4 regions of the Jejuibacter sp. L23 genome follow, and region 3 is predicted to be linked to each of the others. Evidence: predicted binding sites of a transcription regulator. Region 3 holds the regulator's gene; each other region holds the start of a gene.
What was found. Region 3 encodes Fur, which represses iron uptake genes when iron is present. Its sites were predicted from a motif close to ATAATAATGAGAACNACTATCAA; they were not measured.
Positions count from the first base shown of each region.

Region 1: SCU88_RS18175 (Nramp family divalent metal transporter) is a predicted target of Fur. The motif match lies at 1,494-1,516, and genes of this name have one in related genera.
Region 2: bfd (bacterioferritin-associated ferredoxin) is a predicted target of Fur. The motif match lies at 1,962-1,984, and genes of this name have one in related genera.
Region 4: SCU88_RS09425 (TonB-dependent siderophore receptor) is a predicted target of Fur. The motif match lies at 1,742-1,764, and genes of this name have one in related genera.

Region 1 is NZ_CP138199.1:3,809,527-3,812,671, reverse strand. Features, by position in the region: gene SCU88_RS18180 (NupC/NupG family nucleoside CNT transporter) at 6-1,193, opposite strand; gene SCU88_RS18175 (Nramp family divalent metal transporter) at 1,556-2,800, shown strand; gene SCU88_RS18170 (DUF2502 domain-containing protein) at 2,830-3,145, opposite strand, start outside.
Region 2 is NZ_CP138199.1:4,779,536-4,782,680, reverse strand. Features, by position in the region: gene fusA (elongation factor G) at 1-603, shown strand, start outside; gene tuf (elongation factor Tu) at 677-1,861, shown strand; gene bfd (bacterioferritin-associated ferredoxin) at 2,019-2,213, shown strand; gene bfr (bacterioferritin) at 2,333-2,809, shown strand; gene rpsJ (30S ribosomal protein S10) at 3,100-3,145, shown strand, end outside.
Region 3 is NZ_CP138199.1:1,677,246-1,680,390, forward strand. Features, by position in the region: gene glnS (glutamine--tRNA ligase) at 1-1,213, shown strand, start outside; gene fur (ferric iron uptake transcriptional regulator) at 1,330-1,782, opposite strand; gene fldA (flavodoxin FldA) at 2,073-2,603, opposite strand; gene ybfE (LexA regulated protein) at 2,755-3,036, opposite strand.
Region 4 is NZ_CP138199.1:2,048,294-2,051,438, reverse strand. Features, by position in the region: gene SCU88_RS09425 (TonB-dependent siderophore receptor) at 1-1,713, opposite strand, end outside; gene SCU88_RS09420 (beta-ketoacyl-ACP synthase) at 1,909-3,138, opposite strand; gene SCU88_RS09415 (3-ketoacyl-ACP reductase FabG2) at 3,135-3,145, opposite strand, start outside.

The sequences.
Region 1 (3,145 bases), 2.1 Mb from region 3:
GAGCCTTACAGCACCAGCGCGGCAATGGAAGCAGAGAGTACGCTCACCAGGGTTGAGCCATACACCAGTTTCAGACCGAAGCGGGAAACCACATTACCCTGTTCTTCGTTCAGCCCTTTAATGGCGCCAGCGATAATCCCGATAGAGGAAAAGTTAGCGAACGAAACCAGGAATACCGAAAGAATACCTTCGGCGCGTGGCGACAGGCTACCGGCCACTTTTTGCAGCTCCATCATGGCGACAAACTCGTTGGAAACCAGTTTGGTGGCCATGATGCTACCCGCCTGTAGCGCTTCGCTGGCCGGAACGCCCATAATCCAGGCCACTGGCCAGAAGATGTAGCCCAGAATCCCCTGGAAGGAGATACCCAGCACCGCGGCAAACAGCGCGTTCAGGGCGGCGATAAGAGCAATAAAACCGATCAGCATAGCAGCGACGATAATCGCCACCTTAAAGCCCGCCAGAATATATTCGCCCAGCATTTCAAAGAAGCTCTGTCCGGCGTGCAGATTGGTCATCTGCAGGTTTTCGTCGCTGCCTTCCACACGGTAGGGGTTAATAATCGACAGGACAATAAAGGTGCTGAACATATTCAGAACCAGCGCCGCCACCACATACTGCGGTTCAAGCATGGTCATATAGGCGCCGACGATCGACATAGACACGGTGGACATCGCCGTGGCCGCCATGGTGTACATGCGGTTGCGCGACATCTTGCCCAGAATGTCCTTATAGGCGATAAAGTTTTCCGACTGCCCCAGAATCAGTGAACTGACCGCATTGAAGGATTCCAGGCGACCCATTCCGTTCACCTTCGAGAGCAGGGTACCAATAAATCGGATAACGACGGGCAGTACCCGGATATGTTGCAGAATGCCGATCAGCGCGGAAATAAAGACAATAGGGCATAATACTTTCAGAAAGAAGAAGGCCAGTCCTTCATCGTTCATTTTGCCAAAGACAAAATCGGTGCCTTCACTGGCGAAGCCCAGCAGCTTCTCGAACATCTCTGAGAATCCCTTCACAAATCCCAGTCCGGCCTCCGAATGCAGGAAGAACCAGGCCAGCACAACTTCAATGGCGAGCAGCTGGATGACATAACGAATGCGGATTTTTTTCCGATCGTGGCTAACCAGCAGAGCGAGTAGTGCAACTACGGCAATCGCCAGAACAAAGTGCAGAACGCGGAACATGTTGGCTCCAAATTATGAGGAAGGTTTAATTTCGGCGCACATTCTATGAAACACACGATAATAAAACGAGAGAAAAGTCACACTATGGTGACCTGATTCGTCCACAAAGCTCAATCGAGGGTCAACCCCTGTTATGTAATGTTAATTAAAACAGTGAAACGTTATGTTGTTCTGTTAGAATGATCGTCAGGTCGCTGATTTCCTGTTCGATGACATTTAACTATCAGCGTAGTCGTCCAAACCCCGCCTTTCATTGTTTTCAGCTATCACAATTATCAGGAACCCCCTCAATAAATGCACTTGATAATCATTCGCATTTTGGTAGCATAAAACATAGCAAAGGCTATATTTTTGAGGCAGTGATGACAAACAGTCGCGTTGAAGCTAATACAGGGCGTGCGGCACGCAAGCTAAGACTGGCGCTGATGGGGCCAGCGTTTATTGCCGCCATTGGCTATATCGATCCCGGTAACTTCGCCACCAATATTCAGGCTGGCGCCAGTTTTGGCTACCAGCTGCTGTGGGTGGTGGTCTGGGCCAACCTGATGGCGATGTTGATTCAGATCCTGTCAGCGAAACTGGGGATCGCTACCGGTAAAAACCTGGCTGAACATATACGCGATCGTTACCCGCGTCCGCTGGTCTGGTTCTGGTGGGTTCAGGCGGAAATTATCGCCATGGCTACCGATCTGGCGGAATTCATTGGGGCCGCGGTGGGCTTTAAGCTGCTGCTTGGCGTTTCGCTGCTACAGGGTGCGATACTGACCGGTATCGCCACCTTTTTGATCCTGATGCTGCAACGCCGTGGCCAGAAGCCGCTGGAAAAAGTGATAGGCGCGCTGCTGTTGTTTGTGGCTGGTGCCTATATCGTTGAGTTGATTTTCTCGCAGCCAGACCTGCCAACGCTGGCAAAGGGCATGATCGTGCCCGGGCTGCCGAACGGCGAGGCGGTCTTCCTGGCGGCCGGGGTGCTGGGCGCCACCATTATGCCTCACGTTATCTATCTGCACTCCTCGCTGACTCAGAATCTGCACGGTGGTACCAGGCATCAGCGCTACAGCGCCACCCGCTGGGATGTGGCTATCGCCATGACCATTGCCGGATTTGTTAACCTGGCGATGATGGCGACCGCGGCGGCGGCTTTCCACTTTAGCGGCCACACCGGGGTGGCGGATCTGGATGAAGCCTATCTGACCCTGGAGCCGCTGCTCAGCCACGCCGCCGCCACTATATTTGGTCTTAGCCTGGTGGCTGCCGGTCTGTCATCCACGGTGGTGGGTACTCTGGCGGGGCAGGTGGTGATGCAGGGATTTGTGCGCTTCCATATTCCGCTGTGGCTGCGCCGGGCGATCACTATGGCGCCTTCCTTTGTGGTGATCCTGATGGGGCTGGACGCCACCCGCATTCTGGTGATGAGCCAGGTGCTGCTCAGTTTCGGTATCGCGCTGGCACTGGTTCCGCTGCTGGTTTTCACCAGCGACAAATCGCTGATGGGCGATCTGGTAAACAGCCGCTTGATCAGGCTGCTCGGCTGGCTGATCGTCGCCGTGGTGGTGGCGCTCAACCTCTGGTTACTGATAGGGATGGCAACGGGGAATTCGCGTTGAACGTCCCCTCCTGGTCGGGAGGGGAGGTTTTAGTGATGATGGCGGCCGTGATGCCCATGGCGATCGTGATGACGACGCTCATGATGATGCTTGCGGTAGTGGTGGCGGTCATGATGGCGATACTTCTTATGGCCGCGCCAGGCGTTACGATGGTGCCAGCGGCCGTCATGCCAGCGCCAGTCCCGGTTCCAGCTGTTGCGATCGCGCCAGTGGTGCCCGTCCCAGCGATGACCGCGGTGATCGCGATCGCCAATCTGCAGTTTTACCCCAGGCAGTAGATAAATTTCTCCGGCGTTGGCGAACCAGGGTGTGGCGGCCAGTAGCACAGCGGCAAGAAATAATGAC
Region 2 (3,145 bases), 2.2 Mb from region 3:
CATGCGAAGCAGTCTGGTGGTCGTGGTCAGTACGGTCACGTTGTGATCGACATGTATCCGCTGGAGCCGGGTTCAAACCCGAAAGGCTACGAATTTATCAACGAGATCAAAGGTGGTGTTATTCCTGGCGAATACATCCCGGCTGTTGATAAAGGTATCCAGGAGCAGCTCAAGTCTGGCCCGCTGGCGGGTTACCCGGTAGTTGACCTCGGCGTGCGTCTGCACTTCGGTTCCTACCACGACGTTGACTCCTCCGAGCTGGCGTTTAAACTGGCCGCTTCTATCGCCTTTAAAGAGGGCTTTAAGAAGGCGAAGCCGGTTCTGCTTGAGCCGATCATGAAGGTTGAAGTTGAGACTCCGGAAGAGAACACTGGTGACGTTATCGGTGACCTGAGCCGTCGTCGCGGCATGCTGCGCGGTCAGGAATCCAACGTAACTGGCGTTGTTATTCATGCTGAAGTTCCGTTGTCTGAAATGTTTGGTTATGCAACCGACCTGCGTTCTCTGACCAAGGGTCGCGCATCTTACTCCATGGAATTCCTGAAGTATGATGATGCACCGAACAACGTTGCTCAGGCCGTTATCGAAGCCCGCGGTAAATAAGCCCAGGGTTTTAATACAATGATCCCGTGCTCTCCTTTCCACAGGGAGAGCACAGAAAGTAAGGAATATAGTCGTGGCTAAAGAAAAATTTGAACGTACAAAACCCCACGTCAACGTCGGTACTATCGGCCACGTTGACCATGGTAAAACCACTCTGACCGCTGCTATCACCACCGTACTGGCTAAGACCTACGGCGGTGCTGCTCGCGCATTCGACCAGATCGATAACGCGCCGGAAGAGAAAGCTCGTGGTATCACCATCAACACCTCTCACGTTGAGTATGACACCCCGACTCGCCACTACGCGCACGTTGACTGCCCCGGGCACGCCGACTACGTGAAAAACATGATCACCGGTGCTGCTCAGATGGACGGCGCTATCCTGGTTGTTGCTGCAACTGACGGCCCGATGCCGCAGACCCGTGAGCACATCCTGCTGGGCCGCCAGGTAGGCGTACCGTGCATCATCGTGTTCATGAACAAGTGCGACATGGTTGATGACGAAGAGCTGCTGGAACTGGTTGAGATGGAAGTTCGTGAGCTGCTGTCTCAGTACGACTTCCCGGGCGACGACTGCCCGGTTATCCGCGGTTCCGCACTGAAAGCGCTGGAAGGCGAAGCTCAGTGGGAAGAGAAAATCATCGAACTGGCTAACGCTCTGGATACCTACATCCCTGAGCCGGAGCGCGACACCGACAAGCCGTTCCTGCTGCCGATCGAAGACGTATTCTCCATCTCCGGTCGTGGTACCGTTGTTACCGGTCGTGTAGAAACCGGTATCATCAAAGTGGGCGACGAAGTAGAAATCGTTGGTATCAAAGATACTGCGAAGACCACCTGTACTGGCGTTGAAATGTTCCGCAAACTGCTGGACGAAGGCCGTGCTGGTGAGAACTGTGGCGTTCTGCTGCGTGGTACCAAGCGTGATGAAATCCAGCGTGGCCAGGTTCTGGCTAAGCCGGGCTCCATCAAGCCGCACACCAAGTTCGAAGCAGAAGTTTACGTTCTGTCCAAAGACGAAGGCGGCCGTCACACTCCGTTCTTCAAAGGCTACCGTCCGCAGTTCTACTTCCGTACTACTGACGTGACGGGTTCCATCACTCTGCCGGAAGGCGTAGAGATGGTAATGCCGGGCGACAACATCAAAATGAATGTTGAGCTGATTCACCCGATCGCAATGGACCAGGGTCTGCGCTTCGCAATCCGCGAAGGCGGCCGTACCGTTGGCGCGGGCGTTGTTGCTAAAGTTGAAGCTTAATTTCTTTTAAGCTGAACGAAAAAGGCGCCTTCGGGCGCCTTTTTGCTATCTGTTGTAAGTGAATTGTAGTACTCACATGATCTTCTTCCCGCGATGCGCTATTGTAATCATAACTATTCTCATTTAGAATTTGCGCAGTTTTTGAACGGGAGTTGTTATGTACGTTTGCTTATGTAACGGCGTGAGTGATAAAAAAATCCGCCAGGCCGTGCGCCAGTTTCATCCCCAGTCTTTTCAGCAGTTGCGTAAATTTATCCCCATTGGCAATCAGTGTGGTAAGTGCGTGAGAGCTGCCCGTGAGATCATGCAGGAAGAGATGATCCAGATGCCGGAATTCAAAGAGATCGCCTGAGTCCGCAATTGATCACTGAGTGCTGCCGACGCTGTTGGTAACCTCAGGTTTAGCGGGGATAGTTTGACTTACCCCGTAGCCCTTCTACGCTTTTTTGTAGTGGAAGCGGAGGGTTAAAAATGAAAGGTGACGTTAAGATAATAAATTATCTCAATAAATTATTGGGAAATGAGCTTGTCGCAATCAATCAGTACTTTCTTCATGCCAGAATGTTCAAGGACTGGGGGTTGATGCGTCTGAATGACGTTGAATACCACGAGTCCATTGATGAAATGAAACACGCCGATAAATACATCGAGCGCATCTTGTTTCTTGAAGGCATTCCTAATCTCCAGGATCTGGGTAAGTTACGCATCGGCGAAGATGTGGAAGAGATGCTGCGTTCCGATCTGCAACTGGAGATGGAAGGCGCTAAAGACCTGCGGGAGGCCATTGCCTATGCTGACAGCATCCATGACTACGTCAGCCGGGACATGATGATCAAGATTCTTGAAGAAGAGGAGCATCACATCGACTGGCTGGAAACGGAGCTGGGGTTGATAGATAAGATTGGCCTGCAGAACTATATACAGTCCCAGATTAAGGAAGAGGAGTAACCCTCTTTCTGATTCAGTTACCGGCGGGGGAGGGGCTTCTCCGCCGAATGCCGTTGACAGTGACGCTTTTCTAAACAGCGCTTGCTTAAGTGTGATATTCACGTATAATGCGCGGGCTTGTCATTATTGACGGCGGGTTCGACGGAACCCTGTGGTAATCTTCTCTTTTTTGGATTGCCGACAATGCTCCCAATCGGGGAGCTACGCAAGAACGATTACACTCCCCCATCAATCGTAATGGGTGTGAGGAGTAATTCTTTTCGTCTATAAATAATTGGAGCTCTGGTCTCATGCAGAACCAAAGAATCCGTATCCGCCTGAAAGCGTTTGATCATC
Region 3 (3,145 bases):
AGAGAACCTGGCGCTGTTTGAAAAGATGCGTGCCGGTGAATTCGCCGAGGGCACCGCCTGCCTGCGTGCGAAGATCGATATGGCATCGCCGTTTATGGTGATGCGCGATCCGGTGCTGTACCGCATTAAATTTGCCGATCATCACCAGACCGGCAATAAGTGGTGCATCTACCCGATGTATGATTTCACCCACTGCATTTCCGATGCGCTGGAAGGGATCACCCATTCGCTGTGTACCCTGGAATTCCAGGATAACCGCCGCCTGTATGACTGGGTGCTGGACAATATCACCATTCCGGCTCATCCGCGTCAGTACGAGTTTTCGCGCCTGAATCTGGAATACGCCATTATGTCCAAGCGTAAACTCAATCTGCTGGTGACCGAGAAGATAGTGGAAGGCTGGAACGATCCGCGTATGCCGACCATTTCCGGTCTGCGTCGCCGTGGCTACACTGCGGCCTCTATCCGCGAATTCTGCAAACGTATCGGCGTGACCAAGCAGGACAACACCGTTGAGATGGCGTCGCTGGAAGCCTGCATTCGCGAAGATCTGAATGAGAATGCGCCGCGTGCGATGGCGGTTATCGATCCGGTTAAGCTTATCATCACCAACTACCCGCAGGGGCAGAGCGAGATGGTGACCATGCCGAATCATCCGAACCGTCCGGAGATGGGTAACCGCGAGGTGCCTTTCAGCGGTGAAATCTGGATCGATCGCGCTGACTTCCGTGAAGAAGCGAACAAGCAGTATAAGCGTCTGGTGCTGGGCAAAGAGGTACGTCTGCGTAACGCCTATGTGATCAAAGCCGAAGAGGTGGAAAAAGACGCCGATGGCAATATCACCGCGATTCGCTGTAGCTACGATGCTGATACCCTGAGCAAAGATCCGGCCGATGGCCGCAAGGTGAAAGGGGTGATTCACTGGGTCAGCGCCGCTCACGCATTGCCCATTGAAATCCGCCTCTATGACCGTCTGTTCAGCGTGGCGAACCCGGGCTCGGCGGAGGATTTCCTTTCTACCGTTAACCCAGAATCGCTGGTGGTGAAGCAGGGCTACGGCGAGCAGAGCCTGAAGGCGGCACAGCCGGAAAATGCGTACCAGTTCGAACGTGAAGGCTACTTCTGTCTTGATGGGCTGACCAGCAGCGCCGATAAGCCGGTATTTAACCGCACCGTTGGACTGCGTGATACCTGGGCGAAAATGGGCGGCTAATATTGCGCGCCTGAATCGCCATAAGTAAAACCCCGGCCTCTGCGCCGGGGTTTTATTCTCTATACAAAAAACCGGAGAGCGATCTCCGGTTTTTTTTGGCTGTGGCGTAGACTCGCTTACTTCTTGCTGGCCTCATGGGCGCCATCGTCTTCCCGACAGTCTCCTTCAGCGCAGTGGCCGTACAGGTAGAGGCTGTGGTTGGTCAGGCGGATATTGTGCCGGGTGGCGATCTCGCGCTGACGAGTTTCAATAGAATCATCGCTGAATTCAATCACCTTGCCGCAATCCAGGCAGATAAGGTGATCGTGATGATGCTGCTGCGTCAGCTCAAAAACAGACTTTCCGCCTTCGAAGTTGTGACGGGTGACAATGCCTGCATCGTCGAACTGGTTCAGCACGCGGTAAACCGTGGCCAGACCAATCTCTTCACCCATATCGATCAGTCGCTTGTACAAGTCTTCCGCACTGACATGGTGATTTTCAGGCTCCTGTAACACTTCCAGGATTTTTAACCGGGGAAGCGTGACTTTCAGGCCGGCCTTCTTTAATGCGGTATTGTTGTCAGTCATGCGGAATATGTCCTGTTGCTTAATGACTTAGCTCCTCTGGAGCACTGCATAGAATTCATGAAAAAGATGAATGCGTCTCATTATAGAACCGTGAAGGGTAAATGAAAACCGCGTTCAACCTGCAAAAATGTGAATAAAAAAGTGGGAAAAATTATGCCAGATACGGCACCGATGCCCAATTTACCGGGCTTATTGTACAACTTAGTGGGGCAAAGTTAAGGAAATGTATCAATTATTACTATCGGTTATATCTATTAATGCGGCGCAGATCGCGCCGCAACAACTTATCATCAGGCGTTGATGATTTCATCAAGATGCAGCTCTTCAGAGATCTGCTTAACCCATTTCTCAACGCGCTCGTTGGTCAGCTCCGGCTGACGGTCTTCATCGATAGCCAGACCCAGGAAGTGGTCATCATCGGCCAGCCCTTTCGACGCTTCGAAGTGGTAACTTTCGGTCGGCCAGTGACCCACGATGGTGGCGCCGTTCGGTTCGATAATATCGCGAATGGTACCCAGCGCGTCGCAGAAGTATTCCGCATAGTCTTCCTGATCGCCGCAGCCAAACAGCGCAACCAGCTTACCGTTGAAGTCTACCTCTTCCAGCGTGGGGAAGAAGTCGTCCCAGTCACACTGTGCTTCACCGTAGTACCAGGTCGGGATACCAAGCAGCAGAATATCGAAGCCTTCCAGGTCTTCTTTGCTGCTTTTAGCAATATCATGCACCTCAGCAACTTCTTTACCGAGCTGTTTCTGAATCATTTTTGCGATATTTTCGGTATTGCCGGTGTCGCTGCCGAAAAAAATGCCTACGATTGCCATGAGTAAAGTAACCTCTTGAATCTAAAAAAGTATGGTGGCTGCGTAATGCCCACGGATAGGGCAATCATAGCAGAAGCCCTTCGAGTGCGGAAACCGCTATTCGCCGCAGGGTGCACAGTATGCAACATACCTGACGGCGTAAGGGGCGGTCTTAGCCCCGGAGCTGGGCGAGCTGGCTCAGCAGAATCTCTTCGATAAGCTCGCTGCGGCTGATGTTACGCGCATCGGCGAGCTCATTGAGCGCATCCACCGCCTCGGCATTGAGTTTGAGCTCAACGCGCTTCAGGCCGCGGACTTTGTCACGTTTGAGCTGATTGCGCTTGTTGATGCGCAGTTGCTCGTCACGCGACAGCGGATTGGTTTTGGGTCGACCCGGGCGGCGCTCGTTCGCAAAGAGATCGAGCGTCGTGCGGTCCGTTTGTTCTTTTGCCATGATTTGCTGCTGCTGGACAGGGAAAAGGCTACGGGAGCGGATTTTTACAGCGCGCCATCATACATTAGTGCCATCCGGTGCGCCAACGCCTGGAGCGTATCTGGCGACC
Region 4 (3,145 bases), 370 kb from region 3:
GCTGTTGCTGTCCATCATCCCCACCGGCTGCTTAATTTCAAACAGCGCCAGGCTGCCGCCGATACGGCCATAGTCCAGCTTCACCCCCACCTCGTTCTGCTTTGCGGTAACGATACCCGACACCTGCCCGGAATTAGTCGCATCGTTCGGCGCCGTCGATCCCGGCTGTAGCGACTCGATATGGTTGGCATAGAAGGAAACCTCTTCCCAGGGCTTCACCACCAGCCCGTAAACCGGAGTCACCTTCATGGCATCGAAGGCGGCACCGCTCTCTTCCACCCCGGCCGCCGAATAGTTACGCACCATCACATCCTGACGGCGCGCCCCCAGGGTCAGCAGCAGCCGATCGTCGAGCACCGACAGGGTATCGGAGACAGATAACCCGGTACTGCGGGTGCGGGCGGTGACTGCCGGGTGATTCATATCGCCGCCGGTATACAGCGTTTCCGGGTTCGGGATAGAGATCGGGTCATAAATATTGGTGTCGTAAGCGCCGGACATGGTCCAGGCAGAGCGGGCCTTGCGGTAAACCCCGGAATAGCCCAGGTTGACATTATGCTTTACAAAGCCGGTTTCAAATTTGCCGCGCACCCCCATCATGCCCGAGAAAGTATCCGCCTTATAGCGAGTGCTCAGGCGCGACATGGTGGCATTGCCCGCGTTATCCACCAGCTTAGGGGAACTGTAGGCGCCGCGTTCGTCGGTATGGCTACCGCCAAAGGCGCTGTAGACCGTCCAGTCCGGCGTCAGGTCATATTCACCGCGCCACATGGCGAAACGCGAGGCCATATCGCTATAAACCCACGGCTGGCTGTAGTTGGTGCGGTTATCCGGTACGTTGGGCGCTTCGGTCGCCTGGCCGATACCAACACCGATGCGGCCATTGTGCATGGTCGACTTTTCCCAGCCGGCATCCAGCGAGCTGCGAAAGCGATCGCCTTTATAGTCCAGACCGACGGTGGCCAGGGTCATACGCGATTTTTCGTCATCGACCGCGGTCTCCCCTTCCCGGTGCAGTACATTGACCCGCACGCCGTACTGATCGTTATCGCCGAAGCGACGCCCGGCATCGATTGCGCCGCCCACCCGGGAGTCGCTACTGTAATCCACGCTCAGCCGGTTCAGCGGCTCGCTGTCAGCATGTTTCGGCTCCAGGTTAATGGAGCCCCCCACCCCGCTGCCGCCCGGCGGCACGCCGTTAAGAAAGGCGGTAGAGCCTTTGATCACCTCGACCCGCTCCGCCAGCTCCATACTGATCACCTGACGCGGCAGTACGCCGTACAAACCACCGTAGGCGATATCGTCGCTGGTAAGGTCGAAGCCGCGAATACGGAAGGATTCGCCGAAGTTACCGTAGCCCGCCACGTTCTGAACGCTGGCATCGTTAGCCATCACATCGCTCAGGGTCTGGGCCTGCTTATCGCGCAGCATCTTCGAGGTATAGCTAATCACGTTAAAGGGAACGTTACGCGCATCCTGCTCGCCGAGGATCCCCAGACGCCCGCCGTTGGCCACCTGACCATCCAGATACGCCGGTACCAGCTGGTCGCCGCCCGGGGTAAAGTCGCTTTCCGGCGTGGCGGTCACGGTAATGGTGTCGTCGGTTTTTGCCGGTGCGGTTTCAGCAGCCATGGCCGGGCAGAGGGCGGCACTCATCAGCACCGCCAGCAAGCGGGGGCGCAGGCCCGGAGCCTGCGGAGTATCAAGACGCATAACGGAATATCCCTGAACAAGAAATCAAATAATAATGCTTATCATTTATAGCTGCGATTATCGATGTGTTGACACGCATTGCAAGCGGTTTTTCATATCAGGTGCCTGACCGACGACTAAATAACCTGATGAAAATATGGGGTATTATCTGAAGAGCCTGTGCCGCAGAGACGGCGACACAGGGAAAAGAACCGGTTACGCCCAGCGGCGGAAAACGAGCGAGGTATTAATACCGCCGAAAGCGAAGTTGTTGGACTGAATAAATTCCGTATCGATAGCACGCCCCGCTCCCATGATGTAGTCGAGATCGCCGCAGGCTTCGTCCGGCTCCTGCAGATTGATGGTAGGCGCAAACCAGCCTTCGCGCACCATTTCAATCGCCAGCCAGGCCTCCAGCGCGCCGCAGGCCCCCAAAGTATGACCCAGATAACTTTTCATCGATGAGATTGGCGCTCCCCGACCAAACAGTGCCGCCGTGGCCTGGCTTTCCGCGATATCGCCGCGCTCGGTAGCAGTACCGTGGGCGCTGATATAGCCGATAGCCGCAGCTGGCAACCCGGCGCTGGCCAGACTCTGCTCCATACAGACCTGCATGGTACTGCTGCGCGGCTGGGTAATATGCGAAGCATCACAATTGGTATGGAATCCCACCAGTTCGGCATAGATGGTGGCGCCACGCGCCCTGGCGTGCTCCAGCTCTTCCAGCACCAGGGTGCCCGCTCCTTCGCCAATCACCAGGCCATCGCGCTGGCGGTCGAATGGTGCCGGGGTGGCCCCGGGCTGGTCATTGCGCTGACTGGTGGCGAACAGGGTATCGAAGACCGCCGCCTCTGAAGGACACAGCTCTTCTGCGCCACCGGCCACCATCACCGTCTGATAGCCGTGGCGAATCGCCTCCCAGGCGTAGCCAATAGCCTGGCTGCCCGAAGTGCAGGCGCTGGAGCTGGGGATCACCCGCCCGCGCAGGCCGAAGAACAGACCGGCGTTGACCGCCGTGGTGTGGGGCATCATCTGAACGTAGGTCGTGCCGGTAATGTTGCCGGTATGCTTTTCGGTCAGCATGGTGGCGAATTCGCTCACCGGCCCGGTACTGCCAGTCGAAGAGCCATAGGCGATGCCGACTTCACCACTGGTCAGCAGAGGATCTTCCAGCAGCCCGGCCTGCTCCAGCGCCAGTTCACTAGCCCGGGTCGCCAGCAGCGACACCCGCCCCATGGCGCGAATGCGCTTGCGGGTGTAGTGCCCTGGCAAAGCAAAGTTTTCCACCGGTGCCGCCAGCAGGGTATTCAGCCCCTGATATTCGCGCCATTCGGGCATCATCCGTACCGCATTGCGCCCGCGCTTCAGGGCCGGGGCTATCGTCTGCCAGCTGTCGCCGAAGGCGGTGATCCCCGCCATGCCGGTGACCACTACCCGCCGGGTCATAGCATGC